2 regions of the Faecalibacterium sp. AF27-11BH genome follow, and region 2 is predicted to be linked to the other one. Evidence: predicted binding sites of a transcription regulator. Region 2 holds the regulator's gene; the other holds the start of a gene.
The links. The regulator HrcA, encoded in region 2, represses chaperone genes, less so after heat shock. The targets are predictions, from matches to a motif close to TGTTAGCACTCNNNNNNNNNGAGTGCTAACA.

Region 1 (3,101 bases), on a different contig from region 2:
GCCATGCGGGACGCAGGCTGCACGCTGGACGAGACCGTGACATGGCTGGAAGCAGAGAAAGCTACCAACCAGATCTTCTTCACGGTAGGCAATCTGGACTATCTCATCAAGGGCGGCCGCATTGGCAAGGTGACGGGCCGTGCAGCCAACATGTTGGGCATCAAGCCGATGATCCTGTTCAAGGATGGCGAGATCTTCTCCGGCGGTGTGGCACGCGGCCGACAGAAGAGCTTTGAAAAAGCGCTGGAACAGCTGATGAACTATCTGGATGCCCACGGCGGCACCCCGGACGACTACCGTATCACCGTAGGCTACGGCTACGACGAAGAGGAAGGCAAGCGCCTGTGGATGCAGACCCGCGCGGCCCTGCGTGCAAAGTACCCCGGCGCTCAGTGCGAAGTGGGCCTGCTGCAGATCGGCTGCACCATTGCCGTGCACACCGGCCCCTATGCGCTGGGCATGGGCGTGATGCGCCGCTGGAAAAAGCAGGGCTGAGATCACATTATATGAATTTTTGAACTCCAGAAAATCTATGGATTTTTTGGGGTTCTTTTTTTAGAGCAATGCTTCCCATACAGAGCGTATTCGAGTGGAACAGATTTCTTGACTTTTATGCAATTCTTCTCCACCGGATAAGTTCTCTTTTGCGTGCCAAAAGAGAACCAGAAAGGACGGCGGTGCCCGCAGGGCATGAAAGCCCCAGTGGGGCTTTTAAGCCGCAGCCCGGTTTGCAAAGCAAATGCCGCGTGTTCAGCGCGGCAAGGTCTCCGCTACTTTCGAGGCGCGGGAGGCGGCGGGTTGCGGCTCCCTGCGTCTGCTTCGTGCCTTGCGCGGCACTCGCATCCTGCAGGCCGCTGCCCCAACAGCTCCTCCCTGTTTCGGCCGCCGGCCGCGGTCGTCGCCGTTGCAAACTAAGGGCTGCTCGCCCTTAATAATCCCAAAGCAGATGGGCTCCATACAAAAAATCCAAGTCGCTGCGCTAGAGGATTTTTTGTGTTGCGCCGATTTTAAGTCGCTTACGCGACGAACGGTATGGCAAGGCTGCGTGTTTTTTCTAGCAAAAACTGTGATTTGCAAACTTTTTATGAACCCTATTGACAAAGTGGGAAAACAGGAGTATAGTTTTAGCAGTCGAACAGATAGAGTGCTAAAACAAGTAAAACCAGTTCGGCAGGAGGTGCTTGAAACCGTGAAACAACTGAAGAATAGCCGCTGCTTCCCGTTCGGCAGCATCTCTGCACCGAACTTTTAGCAGATGACTATCGCGTCCGCTAAAATGAACCTTCCGGTATGAATGGAGGCTTGACTTTATGAATACCAATCAATATACACAGAAAACGCTGGAGGCTCTGCAGGCAGCGCAGCAGCTGGCTGTGGAGTACCAGCACAATCAATTGGAACCTGAACATCTGCTGCACGCCCTCGCTTCGCAGGAACAGGGCCTGATCCCGCAGCTGCTGCAGAAGCTGAATGTTGATCCCGGCAGCTTTTCTGCCGCCGTGGCCGAAAAGCTTTCGGCTCTGCCCCGGGTCTCCGGCTCCGGCCGTGACCCCGACAAGGTCTATATCTCGCAGGCTGCCGATAAGGTGCTCAGCGCCGCCGCCCGAGAAGCCAAGGCCATGAAGGACGACTATATCAGCGTGGAGCATGTGTTCCTGGGTCTGCTGGACGAGCAGACCCAGAACACCACCGAGTTGTTCCGTGCGTTCAGCATCACGAAAGATAAGTTCCTGCAGCAGCTCACAGCAGTGCGCGGCAACCAGCGCGTCACCAACGACAATCCCGAGGAGACCTACAACGCCCTGCAGAAGTATGGTCAGGATCTGGTAGACCTTGCCCGCAAGCAGAAGTTGGACCCCGTCATCGGCCGTGATCAGGAGATCCGCAACGTGATCCGCATCCTGTCCCGTAAGACCAAGAACAACCCCTGCCTGATCGGTGAACCCGGCGTTGGCAAAACCGCCATTGCAGAGGGCCTTGCACAGCGGATCGTGCGCGGCGATGTGCCCGAAAACCTGAAGGACCGCATCGTGTTCAGTCTGGACATGGGCGCTCTGGTGGCCGGTGCAAAATACCGCGGCGAGTTCGAGGAGCGCTTGAAGAGCGTGCTGAACGAGGTGAAGAAGAGCGAGGGCAAGATCATCCTCTTCATCGATGAGCTGCACACCATCGTGGGTGCCGGCAAGACCGATGGTGCCATGGACGCAGGCAACCTGCTCAAGCCCATGCTGGCCCGGGGCGAGCTGCACTGCATCGGTGCCACCACGCTGGACGAGTACCGCCAGTATATCGAGAAAGACCCCGCTCTGGAGCGCCGCTTCCAGCCGGTACAGGTGGATGAGCCCACCGTGGAGGACACGATCTCCATCCTGCGCGGCCTGAAGGAACGCTACGAGGTGTTCCACGGCGTGAAGATCAACGACAGCGCCCTGATCGCCGCTGCCACCCTTTCCGACCGCTATATCACGGATCGTTTCCTGCCGGATAAGGCCATCGACCTTGTGGATGAAGCCTGCGCCATGATCAAGACCGAGATGGACAGCATGCCCAGCGAGATGGACGATCTGGCCCACCGCATCACCCAGCTGCAGATCGAGCAGGTGAGCCTGAAAAAGGAGACCGATGCCCTGAGCCAGAGCCGCCTGAAGGATCTGGAAAAGGAGCTGGCCGAGCTGCAGGACAAGTTCCGCAGCATGAAGGCAAAGTGGGAGAACGAGAAGAACGCCATCGGCAAGGTGCAATCCCTGCGTGAGCAGATCGAGCAGACCAATGCCGACATTGAAAAGGCTCAGCGCGAGTACGACCTGAACAAGGCTGCTGAGCTGAAATACGGCAAGCTGCCCCAGCTGCAGAAACAGCTGGAAGAGGAAGAGAAGATCGCCGCCGCCAAGAAGGAGGACAGCCTGCTGCGTGACCGAGTGACCGATGAGGAGATCGCCCGCATCGTGGCCCGCTGGACCGGCATCCCGGTGGAGAAACTGGTGGAGGGTGAGCGCGAGAAGCTGCTGCATCTGGACGATGTGCTGCACCAGCGGGTCATCGGTCAGGACGAGGCTGTGACCAAGGTGAGCGAGGCCATCCTGCGCAGCCGCGCCGGTATC
Region 2 (3,101 bases):
CAGCCTCGGTAACAGGCTCGCCCAGATAAGCCTCGGCATCAGCCTTCAGCTTCTGCAGGATCATAGCGCTGACCTGCTGGGGAGTGTACTCCTTGCCGTTCAGGGTCACCTTGTGGTCGGTGCCCATGAAGCGCTTGATGGAAGCAACGGTGTTCTCAGGGTTGGTGATGGCCTGACGCTTTGCGACCTGACCCACCAGACGATCGCCGGTCTTGGTAAAGCCGACCACAGACGGGGTGGTGCGTGCACCCTCAGAGTTTGCGATAACAACGGGCTCGCCGCCCTCCATGACAGCCACGCAGCTGTTGGTAGTACCAAGGTCGATACCAATGATCTTACTCATAATGAAAACTCCTCTCGAAAGAACAAATCTTATTGTTTATGTGATGCTCAAATGTTTGTAAGCGGATGTTATATTCAAAACCCTTTCGGGTTTCTGCTTTGTTATTCGGCCACTACAACGGTCGCATGGCGGACGATCTTATCGCCCAGCTTGTAGCCCTTCTGGTAGACCGTGATGACGGTGCCGCTCTCCTGTCCGTCCGGGGCGGGGATCTGCTGCACTGCATTCATGAAGTTGGGATCAAAGGGCTTGCCCAGCGCCTCGATCTCCTCCACATGGAGGGCATCCAGCGCCTTGGCGGCCTTGTCCAGCGTCATGGTCACGCCCTTTTTGTAGTTCTCGTCGGTGGTGGGGGCGTTGGCTGCCATCTCCAGCGTATCCAGAATGGGAATGATCTGGTTCACCGCAAAGGAAATGCCATCGTTGAACTTCTGGTCGGCTTCGCGGGTGGAGCGCTTGCGGTAGTTCTCGTACTCCGCTGCCATGCGCAGCAGCTGGTCTTTGGCCTGTGCAGCGTTGGCTTCGGCCGCGTCCAGCTTTGCCTTTACGGCTTCCAGCTCGCGGGCCTTCTTGTTGAACCAGCCGCCATCCTTCTTCTTGTCATCCTTCGGGTCGGCAGCTTCGGCAGCAGGTTCCTGTTCGGGTGCTGCCTGCTGGGCCTTTTCCTCGGGAGCCGTTTCGGGCTGCTCCGCTTCCTGAGCCGGAGCCGTCTTTTTTGCTTCTTCGCTCATTCCAGATCCTCCTTATAGATCGCAGTCCGCCGGGGTACGGCAGCCTGTGGGGTGTCTTTTCGTTTGCCGCTCATGCCCTCGCCCAGCTGGTCTGCAAAGTAATGCAGCAGCGGCATCAGCTTCTGGAAGGGCATCCGGGTGGGGCCGATCAATGCAATGGAGCCCCACAGGCCTCCGCCCACCAGATACCGGTCGCTCACGATGCACAGACCCGGGATCTGCGGTTCCAGATCCTCGCCCAGCAGCACGCTCTCACTGCGTTCTGCCGGAGGTGCGATCAGGCCAGCGGCCTGCTCCTCGTCGTTCAGCAGTGTGAGGATGTCGCCCACCTTGCCGTCCAGCTGGGGCCAGTCCAGCAGATACTGCTCGCCGCCCAGAAATACGTGGGGCTTGACGGAATCCTGCAGGATGGCAGCCGCTGCACTGATAACGGGCACCAGCTCCGGGTCGATCTGGCTGCACAGCTCTGCCAGCAGCCGGGTGGAAAGATCCACCGGCGCTACAAAGGTAAGGTTGCGGTTCAGCAGTGCGGCAAGTGCTGCCGCATTCTCGCGGGAAAGACCGGTGCGCACCCGTGCCACACGGGTACGAACGTAACCGGCCGTGGTAACGGCCAGCACAGCCGCTGCGCTGCGGCCCACCTGAACCACTTCATAGTGGGCGATGCACAGGTCTTCGGCGCACGGGGTGCTGATGGCGGCGGTGCAGCCGCTGATGGCGGCCAGCGCCTTGGCGGCACCTGCGGCCAGCTTTTCCGGCTCATGGTCGAGGCTTGCGAACACCGCATCCACCCGGGCGCGGCTCACACGATCCAGCGGCTGATCGTCGGTCAGCAGATTATCAAGGTAGTAACGGTAGCCCTTGGCACTGGGCACACGGCCCGCGCTGGTGTGGGGCTGCTCCAGCAGGCCCAGCTTTGTCAGCGCCGCCATCTCATTGCGAAGCGTTGCGCTGGAAACTGCCATGTCAAAGTAGTTTGCCAGCACGCTGCTGCCAACGGGCTCGCCTTCGAGACCATACAGCGCCACGATCGCCTGCAAGACTCGCTGCTTGCGTGCATCCATCGTCATAGCGCCTGCCTCCTTTTTGCGTTCGCTTTGTTTGTTTAGCACTCCTTGTTCCTGAGTGCTAAGACCATTATAGCCAATTTTCCGGTGCTGTCAAGCCCCTTGGAAAAATGTTTTAAAAGATTCATAATTCTGTCATAAACGAAGAAAGCGCCCTCCTTATTATAAGGAAAGCGCTCCGGCATGTTCTTTACTCTTCCATCTGCCTTGCCAGAAATGCCGCTGCCACATTCACGGCCTTGAGCTGGGCGGCATCCGGCGTGGCCGTGCGGTCTTCGGTCAGCAGGGCCACCACGCCGGTCACATCGCCCGCCGCAATGATGGGTGCGGCACACAGCACTGCTCGGGGCGAGCCTTCGCAGGGCAGGATGCACTTTTCGGCAATGCCCTCGCTCTGGTACAGCCTGCGGCCATCCATCAGCTTTTCCAGCGGCTGGCTGATGCTGCGGTCGGCCAGCTCCCGCCGGCCGCTGCCGCTCACCGTAAGGATGCGGTCGCGGTCGGCCACCAGTGCGGTCAGCGCAAAGCTTTTGCTGAGCACCTCGGTATACTGGGCCGCTACTGCGTTCATCTCGCCAATGGGCGAATACTTTTTAAAGATCACCTCGCCGTCGCCCGTGGTGAAGATCTCCAGCGGGTCGCCGCGGCGGATGCGCTGGGTGCGGCGGATCTCCTTGGGGATCACCACCCGGCCCAGCTCGTCGATGCGGCGCACGATTCCTGTTGCTTTCATGTTTTTGCTCCTCCGTTTCCTTAAAAATGCCTGCAGCACTAGTATCTGTCAGACCGGGCCATTTATACCTGCTGCCCCCGCGCAAAAAGACCTGCACGGAAAGCTGCCTCTTCGTTGCGTTTCCGGCAGGGTTCTGCTACAATGATACAAAAAGCCATTTTCATAAGCACAGCACCCCGCTTATGAAGACAGATCCTAAAATTCTACTGAGAAAGGCAGGTGTCCGG

Region 1: clpB (ATP-dependent chaperone ClpB) is a predicted target of HrcA. The motif match lies at 1,123-1,153, and genes of this name have one in related genera.

What each region holds. Positions count from the first base shown of each region.
Region 1 is NZ_QVGS01000005.1:28,003-31,103, forward strand. Features, by position in the region: gene DWY76_RS06650 (DegV family protein) at 1-495, shown strand, start outside; gene clpB (ATP-dependent chaperone ClpB) at 1,311-3,101, shown strand, end outside.
Region 2 is NZ_QVGS01000004.1:58,659-61,759, forward strand. Features, by position in the region: gene dnaK (molecular chaperone DnaK) at 1-343, opposite strand, end outside; gene DWY76_RS05855 (nucleotide exchange factor GrpE) at 445-1,074, opposite strand; gene hrcA (heat-inducible transcriptional repressor HrcA) at 1,071-2,144, opposite strand; gene DWY76_RS05865 (stage V sporulation T C-terminal domain-containing protein) at 2,332-2,874, opposite strand.